2 regions of the Mesorhizobium sp. BR1-1-3 genome follow, and region 2 is predicted to be linked to the other one. Evidence: predicted binding sites of a transcription regulator. Region 2 holds the regulator's gene; the other holds the start of a gene.

Region 1 (10,755 bases), on a different contig from region 2:
CGCCCGAAAACGACGTGATCTTGACCGGTTCGGTGGTTTGCTTGGCATAGGCCGGCAAAGCCGAGATCGCCATGCCTGTCACAATTGCCAGCCTTGTCAGCCAGCGCGCACGTCCTTGCCGCATCGTATCCCTTTCAGCCAGGCGCCATCTCCGCGTCAGCGGGATGGGCGTAGACTCGATCTTTCCAGGCAAAGCATGGCCTTTTTGGGGTCGCGCTTCAATCCGCCTCGAATTCACAATCCGGGCACCCGATTAACAAATCATGGCGGCGGGCACCAGTTTCCGATCTTGGATTTCGGCCACGGCCCTACGCGGCGCCGAATATATCACAGATTCGACGCTGAGGCTCCGCTTCGACCGCTAAGGCTCGGGCCAATATCAGCCCTCGCCTGGCGAGGCAGACCGTTGCACCAGCGTGTCGCTGTAGCAGCCGGCCGCTATCGTGCTGCACAGTTCGTTCCATTCGCAGCCGCCGCAGGCCTTGCGTACAAGGCCAGCCGAAAAGGCCTGCCGCATCCGGCCCAGCATCGCAGCATCGAGATCAAGACGGGTGCCGACGCGGATTGGCCGCGCCAGCAACTCGCCCACATCCTGCGTGGCGAGCCGGTCCCGCTCGACGACACTCTCGTTGAGGCAGTGCGGTTCCGGCTCGTCGAGCAACGGGGCGCAGACATCGTCCGGGCCGGAAACGAGGAGGATGTCCTCGCCCCGGCTCAGGCGCTCCGCTACGCGATCATAATTGGCGGTGAAGGCGGGGCTGTATCCCTTGCCCACATAGGTGAGCAGGCAAAGGAGGTGATGGGCGCGCAGCCTGATCGTCACGGATTGACCGGCTTGGCCTTACCGCCGGGAAGGGCCATGAGGGTCGCGGCACCCAGCGCCGACTTGAGCAAGCCGCCGACGATGAACGGCAGGAAGCCGAAGGTAACGGCCTGTTCGGCTCCAATCATGACGGCAAGCCATGCTGTGCCCAGCACGAGGCAGGCAAGATTGCCAAGCAGCATGGCGACAAATGCCAGCACCACTCTGTTGCCGTTCCAGCCGCGTTCGGCCAGCCAGCCGACGAGGGCGCCGACAAGCGGGAAGGCGAAGAGATAGCCAGCCGTCGGCCCGACGAAATGCGCCGCACCCGCTGCCCCTCCGGACAGAACGGGAAAGCCGACCGCACCCTCGACCAGCCAGGCGGCGATGGTGAGCGCGCCAAGCCGCCAGCCATAGAGCGCGCCGACCAATGTCACGGCGAAGGTCTGCATCGTCACCGGGACCGGCACCATCGGCACTTCGACGTAGGATGACAGCGCCAGGAACAGGGTGCCGAGCACAACGGCTCCAATCTGCCAGGCAAGAGAACGATCCTGGAGCCGGAGCGGGCTGAACGACGGCTTGCTGGACGAGAATGCGACGTCTGTCATTGGGATTCCTTCGATCGATTGCAAATTATAGATAATTTCTGTTTTCGATCTATTATCGAATCCACACTTCCCTGGAGATTGCAAGCCCTGGCTTGGCAGAGGCCGTCTAGCCTACGATGGCGAAGGCTTCGCGCGTCGTTCCGGAAGCCGTCCGGACCGGCTTGCGGCCAATCCATTGGACATGCCGCCCCAGTGTGACGGCCGCCGATTCGGTGTTTCCCTGCCGCAAGGCGGCGAGGATCGCGCGATGGTCCTGATCGGTGCGTGTCTCCCACTCCGAGCGCCATGCCGCGAACAGGAAACGGGCGCTTGCCGCGTGCAGATCGTCGATGGTGGCGAGCAGGCGCGGCATGCCGCATGGCGCGAGGATCAAGCGGTGGAAGGCGCGGTTGGCTTCCTCCCACGACCTGACATCGCGGGACTTGTCGCCGGCCTTGGTCGCCTCCTCGGCGAGATCGAGAATGGCCGATGTCAGATGCGGCGCGGCGTGGCGCAGCGCCAGCACTTCAAGGGCGGCGCGCATTTCGGCGACTTCCTTGACCTCGCCCAGATCGAAAGACGCCACACGCACGCCGCGGCGCGGCTCGCCGATGGCCAGCCCTTGCGCCTCGAGGCGGCGGAAGGCCTCGCGCACCGGAACATGGCTGGTTTGGAATTCCTCGGCGATATGATCCTGCCGAAGCCTGGCCCCCGGCTCGATCGCACCGGAGATGATGCGGTCCGCCAGAACCTTGCTGATGCGCACCGCGATGGTGTCGTCTGTGCCCTTTGCCATGTTTTATAGATAATTTGCGGCAGGGCGGCTTGTCGAGACGGCGGGACCGAATTCCTAAACTTCCTCTTAGCGCAGGCCAGAGATAGCGTCGCGAAAGTCCAGCCTTTAGTTGACCCGGCTGATGCAGAAATCGATGACGTCGATCAGCGCCGATTTCTGCGGCGTCGCTTCGAGCGGCGCCAGCGCGTCGCGGGCAATCTCGCCGAAATGGCGCGCACGCCCGATCGTGTCGGCAATGGCGCCGTGGCGGGTCATCAGGCCGGTCGCCTTTTCCAAGCCGGCGTCATCGGCGACATTGTCCTCGATGGCGCGCTTCCAGAAGGTGCGCTCGGCCTTGGTCCCGCGCCGATAGGCGAGAATGACCGGAAGCGTCACCTTGCCCTCGCGGAAATCGTCGCCGACGTTCTTGCCGAGATCCTTGCTGGTGCCGCCATAGTCCAGCGCGTCGTCGATCAGCTGGAAGGCCAGGCCGAGATTCATGCCATAGGAGCGCAGCGCCGCACGATCGTTGCGCGTCGCCTGGGCGATGACCGGGCCGACCTCGGCAGCAGCCGAAAAAAGTGCGGCGGTCTTGGCCTTGATGACGGCGAAATGCTCGTCCTCGGTGGTTTCGAGGTTCTTGGCGGCGGCAAGCTGCATGACCTCGCCCTCGGCGATGATCGAGGCTGCACTCGACAGGATGTCGAGCGCCTCGAGCGAGCCGACATCGACCATCATGCGGAAAGCCTGGCCGAGCAGGAAGTCGCCGACCAGCACGCTTGCCTGGTTGCCCCAGATCATGCGGGCGGTCTTCTTGCCGCGGCGCATGCCGCTCTCGTCGACGACATCGTCGTGCAGAAGCGTCGCGGTGTGCATGAATTCGACGGAGGTGGCGAGCTTGACGTGGCCCTCGCCGGCATAGCCGAACATCTGGGCTGCGGCCAGCGTCAGCATCGGCCGCAGCCGTTTGCCGCCGGACGAGATCAGATGGTTGGCGACCTCCGGGATCATCTCGACGTCGGAGCCGGCCTTGGACAGGATCAATTCATTGACGCGCCCCATATCGGCGGCAGTCAGATCGATCAGATCCTTGATGGAGGCGGGCTCCCGCTTCCCGTTTTCGATGTTGAGAACGACACCCACGACAATCACTCCCGTCTTGGTATAGAGCGTGCGACGGCACCCTTAGTCCCTGTATGGACTCTAGGGCGGCGGACATGGGCACGGCAAGTGGCGAATTGGCGCGGCGGCGGCGACAGAATGTCAACGACCCCCAAGGGAACGGCTCTGCCCCGGAATCCCCTGCCCGTTTACATCAATAGCGCAAACTGCGAGTTTCGTACGATGATAGAACTAGTCCGCACCAACGATGCCGTGATCATTTCCTTTGTCGAATCGCTGATGCGCGACGCCGGCATTGCCTGCTTTGTCGCCGACCAGAATATGAGCATTCTCGAAGGGTCGATCGGTCTTTTGCAGAAGCGCGTCATGGTCGACGCCGACCAGGCCGACGCGGCACGGCGCATCCTCAGGGATGCCGGCATCGCCAACGAAATCCGCGGAAGATAATGTCCGCCGCGCCCGCCGCCCTTGTCCCGGACACGCCGGCCCATACGGTCGACGCTTTCCATCGCGGCCGGTTCTGGCTGGTGCAGCCCAAGCAAGGCGGTCATCGCGCCGGCATGGATGCGATGATCCTGGCGGCCTCCGTGCCGTCCTCTCTTGCCGGTCGTCTCGCCGATTTCGGTGCCGGTGCCGGGGCCGCCGGCCTGGCGGTGCTGTCGCGCTGCCCGGCCGCTGAGGCGGTGCTTGTCGAACGCGCGCCGGAAATGGCGGCCTTCGCGGCAGCCACCCTTGCCCATCCCGGCAATGCCCATCTGAGCGATCGCGCCTCCGTGCTGGTCGCCGATGTCACCGTATCGGGCCGGGCGCGGGCGGCCGCCGGCCTCGCCGACAATGATTTCGACTTCGTCATCATGAACCCGCCCTTCAACGCCCCCCGGGACCGCGCCTCCCCCGATCGCCTCAGAAAAGAGGCCCATGTCATGGAGGACGGGGTGTTCGAGAGCTGGATCCGCAGTGCGGCGGCGGTTGTCAGGCCGCGCGGCGGGCTTGCCGTCATCGCCCGCCCCGAACAGCTCGGCGCCATTCTCGATGCGATCGCAGGGCGCTTCGGCGATGCCGAAATGCTCGCCGTCCACCCTCGCCCAGACGCCGCGGCAATCCGCATCGTTGTGCGGGCAGCGCTCGGGACACGGGGAAAGCTTGCCATCCGCCCGCCCCTGATGCTGCACGCGCAATCAGGCAACGGCCCCGACGAGCGCAGCGAAATGATCACCAACGGCCTCGCCTCGCTGTTCGGAGATTGAGCTATTCTGCCTGGCCACATTGCCGTTGGCCGGGAAATCCCTACATGCCTGCAACCTATCGACCGGAGACCGCGCCCTCGTGAAACGCCTTATCAACCGCCTGCTGCCGAAATCCTGGCGCTCCACCGTCGTCACCATTCCGGTCATCCGGCTGCACGGCACCATCATGGCAGGCGGTGGCCAGTTCCGGCCGAGCCTGTCGCTGGCCTCCACCGCTGGCCTCATTGAGAAGGCGTTTTCCTACGACGCCCCGGCAGTCGCCATCTCGATCAATTCGCCCGGCGGCTCGCCGGTGCAGTCGCGGCTGATCTTCAAGCGCATCCGTGACCTGGCCACGGAAAAGAACAGAAAGGTACTGGTCTTCGTCGAAGACGTGGCAGCGTCGGGTGGCTACATGATCGCGGTTGCCGGTGATGAGATCTTCGCCGACCCATCCTCCATCGTCGGGTCGATCGGCGTGGTCTCGGCTTCGTTCGGCTTCCCGGAACTGATGAAGAAGATCGGCATCGAGCGACGTGTCCACACCGCCGGCCAGAACAAGGCGGTGCTCGACCCGTTCAAGCCCGAGAAAAAGGAAGATGTCGAGCGGCTGAAGGCGCTGCAGCTCGAGGTGCACGGCACGTTCATCGACCTCGTCAAGGAGCGGCGCGGCGCGAAACTGAAAGACGACCCGGACCTGTTCACCGGCCTGTTCTGGACCGGCATCAAGGGCCTTGAACTCGGCCTGGTCGATGCGCTCGGCGACATGCGCACGGTGCTCAAGACCCGTTTCGGGGCGAAAACCCAGCTCAGGCTGATCACGACACCGCGCGGTTTCCTCAGCCGCTTCGGCCTGTTTGGCTCAAGCAAGGGCTTTTCAGCGCCCGAGATCGCAGGCGCTGCCGCCAGCGGCCTGATCGATGCGGCGGAAGAGCGCGCATTGTGGTCTCGCTTCGAGCTTTGAAAACCCGGCAAAAGCGTCTAGCATGAGAGCTTAACCGACCCGACCGGCCACCTTCGCCGGCCCAGCGTGGGAGGAGTTTTGGTATGCCGCAGATCATTTTCTTCACCGTCGTTGGCGTCGCCGCCTATTTCGGCTACCGCACCTTCATCCGCGAAGCCGAACGCGTGACCGCCAAGGTGCGGCGTACCGAAAAGCAGACGGCCAACGGCGCGATGGGCACTTTGGTCAAGGATCCGAAGACCGGCGAGTACCGGCTGGCCAAGGACTGAGCACCATTTCGCAGACCATTGTGGACACCGACATCGGGTCGCGTAGCTGGCACGCGCACGCCAAGATCAATCTTGCGCTGCATGTCACCGGCAGGCGCCCTGACGGCTATCATCGGATCGAAAGCCTGGCGGTGTTCACGCGGTTTGGCGACAGGATCGCAATCGCGCCCGCCGACATCGATGAATTTACCGTGTCCGGCCGCTACGCCCCGGCCGTTCCTCTCGACGCCAGCAATCTGGTGCCTAGGGCGCGCGATGCCCTGCGACAGGCGGTCGGGCACGAGAGAACACCGCCGGTCGCTATCCGGCTGGAAAAGAACCTGCCGGTCGCCTCCGGCGTCGGCGGCGGTTCGAGCGACGCGGCGACCGTGCTGCGCGGGCTGGTGGAGACATGGGGCCTGGATATAGACGACGCTGAGCTGGCGCGGATCGGCATTTCGCTCGGCGCCGATGTGCCGATGTGCCTGGCGGCAAAGCCGCTGGTCGCGCGCGGCATCGGAGATGAACTGTCGATGGTGCCGGATTTTTCGGCGCTTGGCCTGGTGCTGGTCAATCCGGGCACCCCGGTCTCGACGGCGGACGTCTTTGCGGCGCTTTCCCGGCGCGACAACGAGGCCTTGCCGCCGCTGCCGCGCAGCATCGATTTTCATAGCCTGCGCAACTGGCTGGAGATCACCCGCAACGATCTCGAGCCCGCCGCGCTGGCGATGCAGCCGGCTATCGGCAGGGCGCTTTCCTGGCTGAACAAGGCCGGATCGGGTTTTTCACGGATGTCCGGGTCCGGCGCCACCTGCTTCGGCCTGTTCGAGACCGGCAATGTCGCCAAGCGCGCCGCCGCCGAAATCCGCGGCCGCCAGCCCGACTGGTTCGTCGCGGCGACGCGCAGCATCGCATCGGAGGGATCGGATGGCCAGAATTGACGAGAGCCGCTCCTTCATTCCCGTGCGCATCGCGGTGCTGACCGTTTCAGATACGCGCAGCCTCGCCGACGACAAATCCGGCCAGACGCTGGCCGACCGCATCACCGAGGCCGGCCATATGCTGGCGGCCCGCGATATCGTCACCGACGATCGGGAAAAAATCCGCGACACGGTTCTGGCGTGGTCGCGAGACAAGAATATCGATGTCGTCATCACCACCGGCGGCACCGGTTTCACCGGCCGTGACGTGACGCCGGACGCGCTGGAGCCGATCTTCGAAAAACGCATGGATGGCTTTTCGGAAGTGTTCCACCGGATCTCCTACGACAAGATCGGCACCTCGACGATCCAGAGCCGGGCGACCGGCGGCGTCGTTAACGCCACCTTCGTCTTCGTGCTGCCGGGTTCGCCAGGCGCCTGCAAGGACGCGTGGGACGGCATCCTGAAGGCACAGCTCGACTACCGGCATATGCCGTGCAACTTCGTCGAGATCATGCCGCGCCTGGACGAGCATTTGCGGCGCGGCAAATCAGCTCCGTAAAGCCGAGGCAAGCGTCGCTCTCAGCGGATGACCGGCTCGCCATGAAACCGCCGGCGCGACGGCGGCGAGACGCCGAAGCCGACTTCCATCATCAGTCGGGGCGTGCGTGCCGGCACGGTGCCCATATGGAAGCCAAAGGGGTCCTCGACGAACCCGAGACCGGCCTCGCCGGTCAGCGTCACCGGGCTCTGCTCGCCATAGACATCCAGGACCTGTTGCGCGGGGTGGCCAACCAGAAGCGTGAGCTGGTGCTTGAGGCTGCGGCGCTTGTGGCTGCCCCTGACATAGACATGCGGACCGGTGTCGGCGTCGACCGGCTTGAGGTAGAAGAAGAATTTCAGCATGCGCCAATCATCGAGGTCGAAATGATACTTGCCGAGCGAGGCGAGGTTCTTGTCGGCGTCCGAAGCGGCACCGGTTGGAAAACTCCACCAGACGCGCGTCGTGATCAGTTTTGCCTGGCCGCCGAGATAGTGCGCGGCAATATCCAGAAGCAGCGGATCGCGCTGGATGGCAAGCGCCGCCGGGCAGTCGAGGATGCGCTCGAAAAAATGCCCGCTGAGCAGCGAGCGGCCAAGGCGTTTCTCGGCCTCGGCATGTTCCCCCGGCATGAATTCGAGACGGCGGTCGAAATTGCCGAAGCAAGGCGTGCGCCCGGCGAAGTCGGCGATCTCTTCATGGATATCAGGCGGCAGGACCAAGCCTGAGAACAGCCCGTCGAAGCACAACGCATCGACGACCGCTCCCCGTTCGACACCGGCAAACATCGTATCCCCGGCATTGGCGACCGGGCGGGCGCGTTTTGCGCCCAGCCAATGCATGCGGCGTCCAGGCATTGTGCGCGCCAGCACGAACATCGGCAGCCAGGCGGGGTTTTCGCGCAGGTCCTTGAGATAGGTCGGAATGCGCACCGCGATGCGTCGCAACAGACTGCCGTCGCGCGCAATAGCCTCGAGACTGGCCGCGCCGGATGTGTCGGGGGTTGAAAGCTTCATTGGGTCCTCGGCTATGAGAGCACCACCGATGCCGCATCGGTGCTCGCCACTCGGCATGTCCCAAACCCAATTCCCGCTTGAACGGAAGCTAACCCCGCGTCAGATTTTGTGCAATGCACAATGGCCTGAGCAACTGCAAAAAATCATGTCGAGGAGCGGCGTTCCTGCTTGGCGGGCGCCATCCAGATCTCGGCGTCGAGCCGCTTCGTTGCGAGGCCGCGGGCGATGGCCTCAGCACTGCCGGCACTCTTGGCCGCGGCCGCCGCCTGACGCTTGCTGATCAGCAATCCGTCGGCCAGGGCGCGGTTTCCCGAAAAGACCCGTGCCAGGAATGGCGTGCGGCTGGCCCGCGTGCGCGAAAACCGTGCGGCCATGGTCTGCCTGGCCGTATGCGCGACAACCTCATCGATCCAGCCCTCCACCAACCGCGCGCCCGGTTCCAGGAGCAGCAACCAATCCCCCTTGGCCTGGCGGATGCCGGCAGCGACACCGCCGGTCACGTACTGACAGCCGGCATGCTCGGCCACACGATGCGTCTGGTCGGTGGAGCCTGTGTCGCAGACGATGACTTCACGCACCACGCCTTCGACCGCGCCGCCAATCAGCGAGGCGAGCGTGCGGGCGAGGCCCTCCTCGTCATTGCGGGTTTCGATGAGAACACTGAGCATCCTTAGCCGAATAGCGGAAAGCGCCGCACAGCGCCAGTTTTGCATCGCACCATAGAAAGTTCTTGCTTTGTTCTCATCGACGAAATAGGAATAATTTCATGAACAGAGCGATTCGACACAACACGGACAGTCCCTGGGAGCGGGCGAAAATGGAACAGATCGTGCGCGCCGACATTGCAGCTTTCGGAGCAGGAAGAGCCGAGATGGCCAATGCGATGGTCGAGCAGAGCGGCATGCGTGTCCGCCCGGACCGCAACCGCGGCAGGTCGGCCGGCATCAACCCGTCCGGCCGATTCGAGCCAGTCAGCCGGCACGTGTTCGACGATGGCTGGAATTCGCTGGAAGAACTGCCCCCCTTCAAGACCGAAGTGCAGGTCGAGAAGCCGCGCACCATCATCACCCGCAACGAATCGCCCGACATTTCCTTCGACCGTTCCATCAACCCTTATCGCGGCTGCGAGCATGGCTGCGTCTATTGCTTTGCCCGCCCGACGCACGCGTTCATGGGCCTGTCGCCGGGTCTGGATTTCGAATCGAAGCTGTTTGCCAAACCTGATGCGGCGCGCTTGCTCGACAAGGAGCTTTCGAAGGACAGCTATCAGCCGCGCACCATCGCCATCGGCACCAACACCGACCCCTACCAGCCGATCGAGAAGCAATACCGGATCATGCGCGAAATCCTCGAAGTGCTGGAAGCGCGCGGCCATCCGGTCGGCATCGTGACAAAGTCCGCCCTGGTGACGCGCGATATCGATATCCTGTCGCGCATGGCCGAACGAGGGCTCGCCAAGGTGGCGCTGTCGGTGACGACGCTCGACCGCATGCTGGCGCGCACCATGGAGCCGCGCGCGTCGACGCCGACCAAGCGGCTGGAAGCGATCCGGCAGCTTTCGGATGCCGGCATTCCGGCGTCGGTCATGGTGGCGCCGATCATTCCGGGCCTGACCGATCCGGAGATGGAACGCATCCTCGATTCGGCACGTGCGGCCGGCGCGCGCGAGGCGGGTTATGTGATCCTGCGGCTGCCACTGGAGGTCAGCCCGATCTTCAAGGACTGGCTGCTGCGCCATTATCCCGACCGTTACCGCCATGTGATGTCGCTTGTCCGCTCCATGCGTGACGGCAAGGACTACGATTCGGAATGGGGCAAGCGCATGAAGGGCGCCGGTCCCTATGCCTGGCAGATCGGCCGGCGCTTCGAGATCACAGCCAAGCGGCTTGGTCTCAATGCCGAACGGCGCACGCTGCGGACCGATCAGTTCGTTGCCGCCGGGAAAGACCAGGTGCAACTGACGCTGCTTTGAAGAGACAATTCGTCGCGATGGTTTGATCCGTCGCGCACCAAGAATCCCGTCCGGCCTGCCCCGGCCTGCAGACGGTGCCCTCCCGGTCCGGCGCCCCACCCGACCCGGAGGGACTTGCGGAGAATCGGAGCCGATGCGAACCTCGCCGCAACATGGCTCGCGCGCGTTCTGATTCTCCGCCTCTCTTTGAGATCATCGAGAAGCCCGACTTCTCCTTCGAGACGAAGGCGATGGCGGAGGGCCTGTGGCCGGTCGCCGGGATGGACGAGGCAGGCCGCGGCCCCCTGGCCGGGCCGGTGGTCGCCGCAGCGGTGGTGCTCGATCCCGCCAACATTCCCGACGGCCTCGACGATTCCAAACGCCTCAGCCATTTACAGCGTGAGGCCCTGTTCCTGCGCATTCTCGGCTCCGCACAGGCGGTCTCGATGGCCTCCATCAGCGCCGAGGGCATCGACGGCAGCAACATCCTCAAGGCAAGCCTGGAAGCCATGCGGCGCGCGCTGGTAGGGCTGTCGATCCGGCCGAAGCTTGCGCTTGCCGATGGACGCAACGTGCCGCCGGGACTGCCTTGTGAAGGGC
Region 2 (10,755 bases):
GCCAAGCGCGCCGTGCCGCTTCGATAGCTTGGCGCCATCGGCGCCGTGGATCAGCGGGATATGCGACATGGACGGCACGTCCCAGCCCATGGCGTTGTAGATGACGGTCTGGCGGGCGGCATTGGTCAGATGATCATCGCCGCGAATGATGTGGGTGACGGCCATGTCATGATCGTCGACGACGACGGCATGCATGTAAGTGGGATTGCCGTCGGAACGCAGGATGATGAAGTCATCGAGATCCTTGTTGGGAAAGCGCACGTCGCCCTGGACCCGGTCATGGACGACGGTCTCGCCTTCGGTCGGCGCCTTGATGCGGATGGCGCCCTTGGCGCCTGCGGGTGCCTCTGAGGGGTCGCGGTCGCGCCAGCGGCCATCGTAGCGGGGTGGCAGCCCCTTGGCTCTGGCGGCCTCGCGCATGGCCTCCAGTTCGGCTGGCGTGGCGTAGCAATAATAGGCCTTGCCCATGCGCACGAGCTCCTCGGCCACCTCGCGGTGGCGGGGCGCACGCTCGAACTGCGACACCGGCTCGCCGTCCCAGCTCAGGCCAAGCCAGGAAAGCCCGTCGAGGATGGCAGCCGTCGCGGCTTCATTGGAGCGTTCGCGATCGGTGTCCTCGATGCGCAGCAGCATCGTGCCGCCGGTATGCTTTGCATACAGCCAGTTGAACAGCGCCGTGCGCGCGCCGCCTATGTGCAAATAGCCGGTGGGCGAGGGGGCAAAACGGGTGACGACCTTGTCGGACATGGAACTCTCGGAAACCATCTGAAGCGGGGTGCGGTCGCGCGGACTTTCGCGCTTTGCGCGTTCATGTAGCATAGGGTGTCGAGGGCGCAAGGGGCAGACCCGATGGCTGGACGAGGCTGGGGCTCGGATCAGGGCGAGGACGCTGCCATTGGCGTCAGCGAACGGTCCCTGTTTGCGCCTCTGCCAGCCTCATTGCCGCCGCCGTCGCCCCTCGTGCCGGATTCCGGCAAGCTGCCCTTGCAAACGGGTATCGCCGCCTCTGTTCCTGTTGCCGGAACCGGCAGGATCGTGCGCGTGCGCCGGCAGATCGGCCTGATATCACTGCCACGCCTGCGCCACAGCGTGAACATGGCGGCGAGCCTGGAACTCGACCGGGGCGTGGCCTTCCTGCTGGTACCGGTCTGCCTTGCGATCGGAGCGATCGGCTATTTTTCGCTGACGGCTGAACCCGACTTTGCGAGACCTGTCGCGGTTGTCATCCTGACGGGGATCTGTGCGCTGGTCTCGCGCTCATGGCCAAAGACCCATCTGTGTTTCATGGCGGCACTTTTGTGCGCCCTAGGGCTGCTTGCTGCCAAGGTCGAGACGTGGCGTGCGGGCACACAAATGTTGGGCTCGGAAATCTCGACGCAGGTGACCGGCCGCGTCGTCTCGCTCGACCGTATGGAAACTGGCCGTATCCGGCTGACCATCGACGTAACATCGACCGCAAGACCGAAACTGCGCTATGCGCCGGAACGGGTACGGCTTTCGGCACGCAAGATCCCGGCTGACGTGACCGCAGGCTCTCTCATCACTGGATATGCCAAGCTTTTGCCGCCGACCGGGCCGGTGCGACCGGACAGCTATGATTTCTCCTTCGACAGCTATTTTGCCGGCATTGGCGGCAGCGGGTTCTTTCTCGGCAATCCCAAGCTTGTCGTCAGCGATGATGGCGACATGCCGCTGTCGGCCCGAATTTCCTCCAGCGTGGAAAATGCCCGTGAAGGCATCGCCGACCATATCAGGGCGAGCGTCGGCGGCGCCGAAGGCGAGATCGCCGCGGCGCTGATCGTCGGCGTGCGCGCCGGCATTCCCGACGACATCAATGAGGCGATGCGACGTACCGGCATCTACCACATCATCTCCATTTCGGGACTGCATATGGCTCTGGTCGCCGGCACCATCATGGGGTTGCTGCGCGGCGCCTTCGCCTTGTTTCCCGATTTTTCCGCGCGTCGCCCGGTCAAGAAGTATGCCGCTGCCGCCGCACTGTTCTCGATCGCAGCCTACCTCGTCATCTCAGGTATCGTCGTCGCCGCCGAACGCAGCTTCATCATGCTGGCAGTGATGCTGATTGCAGTTCTGTTCGATCGAGCAGCACTCACCATGCGCAATCTGGCGATCTCGGCGATCGCCGTCATCGTGGTGTCGCCGCATGAGGTGGTCGGCCCGAGTTTTCAGATGTCGTTCGCCGCGACCGCGGCTCTGGTCGGCGCCTATGCCGGCTGGGCGGATCACCGCGCGGGAAAAGCAAGAACGCCGCCGCCGAAGCGATCCTTGCCCGGGTTCCTGACACGAAAATTCCTGCTGGCGGCAATCGGTCTGGCCATGACCTCGATCATCGCCGGCAGCGCCACGACGCTGTTTGCCATCTGGCATTTTCAGCGTGTGTCGCCGCTCAGCCTGTTCGCCAATCTCGCGGTTATGCCGATCGTCACCGTCGTCATGTTCCTGGCCGTCGCCAGCGCGCTGCTGATGCCTTTCGGATTGGATTGGCCAGCTCTCTACCTGATGGGCAAGGGCCTGACGATGATGATCGCCATATCAGGCTGGATCTCCGAGCGTTCGCCTGTCGATGGGGTCGGGCTGATTTCGCAGCAGTCGGTCCTGCTGGTGGCCATTGCCCTGGTCATCGCGACGATGGCGACGACATGGCTGCGGCTCGCGGCTCTGCCATTCGCGTTGGCAGGCTTGCTGACCGTCTCGGATACGCGCACGCCCGATGTGCTGATCTCGGAAGACGCCCGGCTGGTGGCGTTGCCGATCGGTGGCGGTGAGCTTGCCGTTAGCCGGCAACGGCCGAACGGATTCACCGTCGACAACTGGAAACGCGCGCTGACATCGGAAACCATTGTCGTTCCGGAAGTGTTCGACAACAGCGATGGGCAATTCGACGTCGCGGATGCCGTTGAGCTACCGCCGGGATCGCCGTTCTATTGCTCCTCAGGCGTTTGCGTGGCCAGGCACATGTCCGGTGCGATCATTGCCTATGTCGAGGACCGCAAGGACACCTGGAAAGCCTGCGGCTTCGCCGAGCTGATCGTCGTCAACGACGCCACCGCCTATGACGCCTGTCATAACCCGCTGGTTCTCGTCATCACCAAGCGGCAACTGGCTCGCAAAGGCAGTGCCGCGGTCTTCTTCGATCGCCAATCGGCGACCACGCCGGCGACGATCAGCTTCGCGGTGGACAGCCCATATCGGCCCTGGCACACGCAACGCAAATACTCTCGCGAGGCGAGGGGGCTGGCACCCTTCAAGAAACCCGAGAAGCCAGTGGTCAACCCACAGCCGTCTCAGTAGCGACGGATCAGGCCGACGAGCTTGCCTTGCACCTTGACCCTATCGGGCCCGAAAATCCGTGTCTCGTAGGCTGGATTGGCGGCTTCGAGGGCAATCGAGGCGCCCTTGCGGCGGAACCGCTTCAGCGTCGCTTCCTCTTCATCGACCAGCGCCACGATGATCTCGCCGGGGCTGGCCGTGTCGGCGTTGCGGATGATGACGGTGTCGCCGTCGAAGATGCCGGCCTCGATCATCGAATCGCCCTTGACCTCCAGCGCATAGTGCGCGCCGCCCATGATCATGTCCGGCGGCACCGAAATCGAATGCGTCTGATGTTGGATGGCATCGATCGGCACGCCGGCGGCGATGCGACCCATGACCGGGATCGAAACGGCAGAGACCGCATCGTCGTCATTGCCGGGCGAAGGCATCCGCGAAGGCGCCGGCTTGATCTGCCGGCCAAGAGCACCACCCTGACCAAGACTGCCCTGGATGACGCTTGGCGAAAACTTCTTTGCCGCATTGAGGCCTGGCGCGATGGAGTCCGGCAGCCGCAGCACTTCCAGCGCGCGGGCCCGATTGGGCAGCCGGCGGATAAAGCCGCGCTCCTCAAGGGCCGTGATCAGCCGATGAATCCCGGATTTGGAGGCAAGGTCGAGCGCCTCCTTCATCTCGTCGAAGGATGGCGGAATGCCGCTCTCCTTCAGGCGTTCGTGGATGAACATCAGCAGTTCATGTTGCTTGCGTGTCAGCATGGCGGCCCCCAGGTTCCCTGAAACCAGAATCGAAAAACAAACCCAGAACAAACACTATCTGTTCCAGTTGTGTTCTGCAACCGTTTAAAGTTTAATGAATTTGTTAAGGCTACTGAAATTATTTGGCGCTTGCCAGCGGGTTACGATCGACGGGCGCCACCTTCGGCAATGCGCCTGCTCACATTGAAATTGTTATGGTTAATGACCTGTGGCTTATCCCCTACCAAAGCTTGGCATTATCTGTCGATCGACCTCGACAAGGGGCGATTGCAACCTTCGGGACGTTCGTTGGCCGTGAACGAAACGGAGCCAAAACGCCAACGTCAGTTGGGCATTTTGGCTGGAAATTCAGCTCTCCGTTATTTGCCAGGCAGTGAGGGCAGCGACGGCGGATCGCCGGGATCGGTGCGTCAGGTAACGGCTTCCTTGACGGCGAAACGCTGGTCCTTCCATGCACCCGTGCGCAGAATGTCTTCCAGAACCTCAACCGCCAGCCACACATCCTTGTAGCTGACATAGAGCGGCGTGAAGCCGAAACGGATGGTCGACGGTGCGCGGAAGTCACCGATCACCCCGCGCTCGATCAGCGCCCGCATGATTTGATAGCCATGGTCGTGAAGGAACGACACCTGGCTGCCGCGCCTGGTCGCGTCGCGGGTAGTCTCCAGCGCGAGACCGTAGGCGCCGCACTTGGCTTCGACGAGCTGGATGAACAGTTCTGTCTGCGCGACGCTCTTCTTTCGCAATGCCGCCATGTCGACGTCGCTCCAGATGGCAAGCGCGCCTTTGAGCGCCCGCATCGACAGGACCGGTTGCGTACCGCACAGAAAACGGCGGATGCCGGTGCCGGCAACATAACCCCGTTCGAAGGCAAAGGGCCGCGCATGGCCCCACCAGCCGCTGAGCGGCTGGCTGATATCGCCGTGGTGGCGCTGTGCGGCATAGATGAAGGCCGGCGCGCCCGGACCGCCGTTGAGGTACTTGTACGTGCAGCCGACAGCGAAATCGGCATTTGCCTGATCGAGCTCGACGGGCAGGGCGCCGGCGGTGTGGCAGAGATCCCAGACGATCAGCGCTCCGGCCGCATGAGCCCTGCGCGTCAGCGCCGTCATGTCGCGCAGTTCACCCGATTTGTAATTGACGTGGTTGACCAGCACCACCGCGACGTTTTCGTCGATCAGCTCTTCGATGGTCGGCGCGTCGACGCCCGCGAGGCGCAGCAGGACGCCATCCCGGGTCGAGGCCACGCCTTCGGCGATGTACAGGTCGGTGGGAAAACTGTCACCTTCGGCGACGATGGCTGACCGGCCGGGCCGCATCTCCATCGCTGCGTGCAGCACCTTGTAGATGTTGGTCGATGTCGTGTCGCAGACAACGGTCTGGCCGGCCGCGGCTCCTATCAGGCGTCCGAGTTGGTCGCCGAGTTCGATCGGCATCTCGAACCATCCGGCCGTGTTCCAGGCTCGGATAAGATCTCGGGCCCATTCCTGCGTCGCCGCCTGCTGCAGCTCGCCGAAAACGGCATGAGATGCTGCCCCCAGTGAATTGCCGTCGAGATAGATCACCCCCTCCGGCAGAATGAAACGGTCGCGCATGGCCCGCAGCGGATCCGTGGCATCCATCGCTTCGACTGCGGCGAGATCAGGAATTCCACTCATGGTCAGTCCCCGGTTGTTCGCGAAGGGTTTCCGCCACAGAGCGTCCCTTCGGTGAGCCTGTTCTCATTTCGATGATGTCAGAGCCGAGTGCGGACCGTCCACAGCTCCGGAAACAGCACGACCTCGAGCATTTTCTTCAGATACGAAGCACCCGACGTGCCGCCGGTGCCGCGCTTCAGACCGATGATGCGCTCCACCGTGGTGACGTGGTTGAAGCGCCAGCGGCGGAAATAATCCTCGAAGTCGACCAGCTTCTCGGCCAGTTCGTAGAACATCCAGTAGCGCTGCGGATCGCGGTAGATAGTCTGCCAGGCGACCAGGACCTCTTCATTCTCGGTTCGCGTCTCACGCCAGTCCGTGCGCCTGGCATCGGCACCGATGTCGCATCCGTTGCGCGCCAAAAGCAGCAGCGCTTCGTCGTAGAGCGATGGCTCGGCCAGAATGGCTTCCAGCTTTCCGCTGAGGTCAGGCCGATGCTTGTGAGGGCCGAGCATGGCCAGGTTGCGGTTGCCGGCCATGAACTCGATGGCGCGATACTGCCAGGACTGGAAACCCGAGGACTGGCCGAGCGCGTCGCGAAACTCGGTATATTCGCTGGGCGTCATCGTCCGCAGCACATCCCAGGCATTGTTCAGCTGCTCGAAGATGCGCGCGACTCGCGACAGCATCTTGAAGCTCGGCTCGAGCCGGTCGGCGCGGATCGAGCGGATCGCGGCGCCAATCTCGTGCAAAGCGAGCTTCATCCACAGTTCCGAGGTCTGGTGCTGGATGATGAACAGCATCTCGTCATGCGCCGACGACAGCGGCGTCTGCGCCTCCAGCACTTTCTCCAGGTGCAGATAGTCGCTGTACGACATGCGCTCGTTGAACGACATCTGTGCGCCTTCGGACGCCGGATCGTAGGGCTCGCTCAATTGACTTTCTCCGTGCGCAGCCGGAAGCGCTGGATCTTGCCGGTCTGGGTCTTGGGCAAAGCAGCAATGAATTTCACCGATCGCGGGTATTTGTAGGGCGCGATCGTCGCCTTGACATGGTCCTGCAGGCGCTTGGTGGTCAATGCGTCAGGCGCCACGCCCTGCACCAGCACGACATGCGCCTCGACGATCTGGCCGCGCTCGGCGTCCTCGGCGCCGATCACCGCGCATTCGGCGACGTCGGGATGTGACAGAAGTGCGGCCTCGACCTCGGGGCCGGCAATGTTGTAGCCGGCGCTGACGATCATATCGTCGGAGCGCGCGGCGAAATGGAAGAAGCCGTCCTCGTCCTGCGTGAAGGTGTCGCCGGTGATGTTCCAGCCGTCGCGCACGTAGTCCTTCTGCCTGATATCGGCCATGTAGCGGCAGCCGGTCGGGCCGCGCACCGCCAGCCTGCCGGTCGCGCCGCGCGGTACTTCGCGCATCTCGTCGTCGACGATGCGCGCCTCGTAGCCGCCGACCGGCTTGCCGGTCGACGCGGGCTTCATGTCGCCAAAGCGGTTGGAGATGAAGATGTGCAGCATTTCGGTGGCGCCGATGCCGTCGAGGATCGGCTTGCCGGTCTTTTGCGTCCACTCTTCGAAAACCGGAGCGGGCAAGGTTTCGCCGGCTGAAACGGCAACCCGCAGCGAAGACAAATCGGCACCTTCATCCATGGCCTTCAGCATGGCGCGGTAGGCAGTCGGTGCGGTGAAGGAGATCGTGGCTTTGTAGGTCTCGATGATGTGGATCATGTTGGGTGGCGTCGCCTGCTCCAGCAGCGTCGCCGCCGCACCGAAGCGCAGGGGAAAGATAGCGAGCCCGCCAAGGCCGAAGGTGAAGGCCAGCGGCGGCGAGCCGACGAAGATGTCGTCCGGCGTCACCTCCAGGATTTCGCGGGCATAGGCGTCGGCGATGATCAGGAGGTCGCGGTGGAAATGCATCGTCGCCTTCGGCACGCCTGTCGTGCCCGAGGTGAAGCCGAGCAGCGCGACATCGTCGCAGCCGGTGTTGACGGCGGTGAATGTCACCGGCTTGTCGAGAGCGGCACGATCGAGCTCGGCATCATGGTTGGCGGTGCCGTCGAAGCCTATGACCTGTTTGAGGAAGGTGCTGTCCTTGGCGCAGGCGGTCATCTCGTCCATCAGCCTGGTGTCGCAGAGCGCGACGGTGATTTCCGCCTTGTCGACGATCTTGGCCAGTTCGCCGGCGCGCAGCATAGGCATGGTGTTGACGACCACGGCGCCGACCTTGGTGGCAGCCAGCCAGCAGGCGACCATGGCGGGGTTGTTGGCCGAGCGGATCAGCACCCGGTTGCCGGGCTCGACGCCATAATTCTCGACCAGCGCGTGGGCGAGCCTGTTCGTCCAGTCGGACAGTTCCTTGTAGGTGCGGCGGCGGCCATTGCCGATCAGGGCTGTGCGGTCGCCGAGGCCCTTCTCGACCAGCCGGTCGGTCAGTTCGACACCGGCGTTGAGGCGTTCGGGATAGTCGAAGCCGTCGAGCAGTATATCGGGCCATTGCTCCGGCGGCGGCAGGTGATCGCGCGTGAACGTGTCGATATGCGCTGAAGGCCCAAGCATGTCGCCGCTCTCCCGTCTGCTGCCTGGCCAGTGCGCAATGCGCCTTGGCTGGATGTGGTGGATCCTAAGGTCCTGCTCTGAGGAGGCTTCGTGCTGCCCATCACGCCTGCTCGGAGATGCGCGCCGAAAGGGTGAACATCTGCAGGTGAGGGCAGCACAGCAGACCTCCCATTGTCGGCTGTTCGTACGGGCAGGATCGCACCAGTCGAAATTTGTTTCAAGCCTAAAATGTTTTTGCCCTGGAGCATTGACGCATGGCGTGGCGCTGGCCATTGCTAGCGCAACAGCGATGCCGTTTTGGGGGAGGGCGCAGATGTTCGAACGTCACATCGTCGATTGGGATGATGCCTATGCCAACGGCGCGAACATTGCCGGCAGCGACCGTTGGCCAGCCGCCTGGGCCGAGCCAGCGGCAGCATTCCGCGATGCGCTCTCGGCAGAGAGCCGGGCACGGCTCGACATCGCCTATGGCGACGGGCCGCGAAATCGGCTCGATCTTTTCCTTCCCAAGGCCGCGCCCAAAGGACTGGTGGTGATTATCCATGGCGGTTACTGGCTGGAGACCGACAAGAGCTTGTGGTCGCATCTCGCCAATGGCGCGGTCGGCAGCGGCTTCGCCGTTGCGATGCCCTCCTACACGCTGTGCCCGGACATACGCATCGCAGGCATCGTCCGGGAGGTCGGGGCGGCGATTGGCAAGGCAGCGGCAATGGTTGACGGACCGCTGATGCTGACCGGACATTCGGCCGGCGGCCATCTCGCCACCCGGATGGTGACGACAACCACGCCTCTGGCGCCGGATGTGGCGCGGCGCATACGCCATGTCGTTTCGATTTCAGGTCTACACGATTTGCGTCCGCTCATGCGCACCGGCATGAACAAGGACCTGGCAATCGACGAAGAGGAGGCGCTGGCTGAAAGCCCAGCCCTGCTGCGCCCGATGGATGGCGCCCGCATCACCTGCTGGGCCGGCGGCGGTGAGCGCGCCGAGTTCCTGCGCCAGAATGCGTTGCTTGCCAACATCTGGACCGGCCTTGGCGCCACCACCAGCACCGTGGTCGAGCCCGACCGGCATCACTACGACATTGTCGACGGCCTTACCGATCCGGCGCATCCGCTGACGCAGAGCTTGATCTCGAACTAGAGCCGAGATCACTTTCTCGTCTGTTATGAACGGCTTGCCTGGAATTCCTCAGCGCAGCATCAAAACGCTGCAAGCCTCGCCCGCGGCTGCTGCAGGGGCAAACGGCGCCCGCACGATCAGCCCGTTGGCGTCGGCCAGCATTCTCAGCATCGAGGAATCCTGAATGCCGAACGGCGTCGCCACCAGCGCGCCGTCATCTTCCCTGACCACGGCTCGGACATAGTCCTGGCGCAAATCATTGGCCGGCATTGCGGTACCCAGTCGCGCTGGGCGAATGTCCTGGCGATGGTTGCGGCCACCGAGCCGCGCCAGCAGCGGCTTCAGGAACAGTTGCGAGCAGACCAGGCTTGCCACCGGGTTGCCGGGCAGGCCGATGCACCTGATATCGCCGAGGCGGCCGAACATCAGCGGCTTGCCGGGGCGCATGGCGATCTTCCAGAAGCCGAGCGTCATGCCTTCGCCGGTCAGCACATCGTGGATCAGGTCGTGATCGCCGACCGAGGCGCCACCAAGCGTCACGATGACATCCGCACCGGCCGCGACCGCTTTTTGCACCAGTTCGGCGATGGCCTCCTTGCGATCGGCGGCAATGCCGAGATCGAGCGCGCGGGCGCCGACCGAGTGTGCGGTGGCAGCGACGCCATAGGCATTGGACGAGATGATCTGGTCCGGGCCGAGATCACTGCCCGGCGGCAGCAATTCGTCGCCGGTGGCAATGATGGCGACCAGCGGTCGTCTTACCACCTTGACCTGGGGATGGTTGGCCGATGCTGCCAGCGACAGTGCCGCCGGGTCGAGCAAACGGCCTCTTTCGAGCAGCATGTCGCCTGTTGAAAAATCGAGCCCGATGCGACGGATATTGCGCCATTGCGCCGTCGGCTCGGTCACTTCGATTTCGCCGCCGCCGAGGTCGCGGACATTCTCCTGGATGACGATGGTGTCGGCGCCTTCGGGCAGCGGAGCGCCGGTGAAGATACGCACCGCTTGTCGCTGGCCGACCGTGCCGTCAAAGCCGCGCCCGGCAGGCGCCATGCCGATTACTGATAGTTTCGATGGTACCGACGCCACGTCGGCGGCTCGAGCGGCATAGCCATCCATGGCGGAAGCATTGAAAGGTGGCTGGGTACGGAGTGCCACGACCGGTTCCGCCAGAACACGATCCACCGCCTCGAACAGAGGAACGCTTTCGCCGGCTAGAGGTGCCGCACCATCGAGCAGGCGCTCAAGCGCCTCCGCGATAGGAACCAGCGCCATCAGGAACTCGCCTTGTAGTCACCCGACTTGCCACCGGTCTTTTCGACCAGGCAGATGCCGGTGATGACCATGGCGCGGTCTACTGCTTTGGCCATGTCGTAGATGGTCAGGCAGGCT

The links. Region 2 encodes LexA, which represses DNA repair genes until DNA is damaged. Its sites were predicted from a motif close to TGTTCNNNNTGTGTTCNG; they were not measured.
Region 1: LB559_RS10975 (PA0069 family radical SAM protein) is a predicted target of LexA. The motif match lies at 8,930-8,947, and genes of this name have one in related genera.

The regions. Positions count from the first base shown of each region.
Region 1 covers NZ_JAIUIC010000004.1:173,636-184,390, reverse strand. Annotated here, with positions in the region: gene LB559_RS11040 (tetratricopeptide repeat protein) at 1-124, opposite strand, end outside; gene LB559_RS11035 (DUF1284 domain-containing protein) at 380-823, opposite strand; gene LB559_RS11030 (biotin transporter BioY) at 820-1,413, opposite strand; gene LB559_RS11025 (GntR family transcriptional regulator) at 1,520-2,188, opposite strand; gene LB559_RS11020 (polyprenyl synthetase family protein) at 2,294-3,310, opposite strand; gene LB559_RS11015 (DUF2007 domain-containing protein) at 3,512-3,736, shown strand; gene LB559_RS11010 (tRNA1(Val) (adenine(37)-N6)-methyltransferase) at 3,736-4,536, shown strand; gene LB559_RS11005 (S49 family peptidase) at 4,616-5,479, shown strand; gene LB559_RS11000 (membrane protein) at 5,563-5,748, shown strand; gene LB559_RS10995 (4-(cytidine 5'-diphospho)-2-C-methyl-D-erythritol kinase) at 5,769-6,668, shown strand; gene moaB (molybdenum cofactor biosynthesis protein B) at 6,655-7,209, shown strand; gene LB559_RS10985 (hypothetical protein) at 7,230-8,204, opposite strand; gene LB559_RS10980 (glycosyltransferase) at 8,348-8,872, opposite strand; gene LB559_RS10975 (PA0069 family radical SAM protein) at 9,022-10,176, shown strand; gene LB559_RS10970 (ribonuclease HII) at 10,329-10,755, shown strand, end outside.
Region 2 covers NZ_JAIUIC010000001.1:26,380-37,134, reverse strand. Annotated here, with positions in the region: gene gltX (glutamate--tRNA ligase) at 1-747, opposite strand, end outside; gene LB559_RS00155 (ComEC/Rec2 family competence protein) at 850-3,312, shown strand; gene lexA (transcriptional repressor LexA) at 3,306-4,046, opposite strand; gene kynU (kynureninase) at 4,457-5,704, opposite strand; gene kynA (tryptophan 2,3-dioxygenase) at 5,782-6,618, opposite strand; gene LB559_RS00135 (AMP-binding protein) at 6,615-8,240, opposite strand; gene LB559_RS00130 (alpha/beta hydrolase) at 8,554-9,384, shown strand; gene glp (gephyrin-like molybdotransferase Glp) at 9,433-10,638, opposite strand; gene moaC (cyclic pyranopterin monophosphate synthase MoaC) at 10,638-10,755, opposite strand, start outside.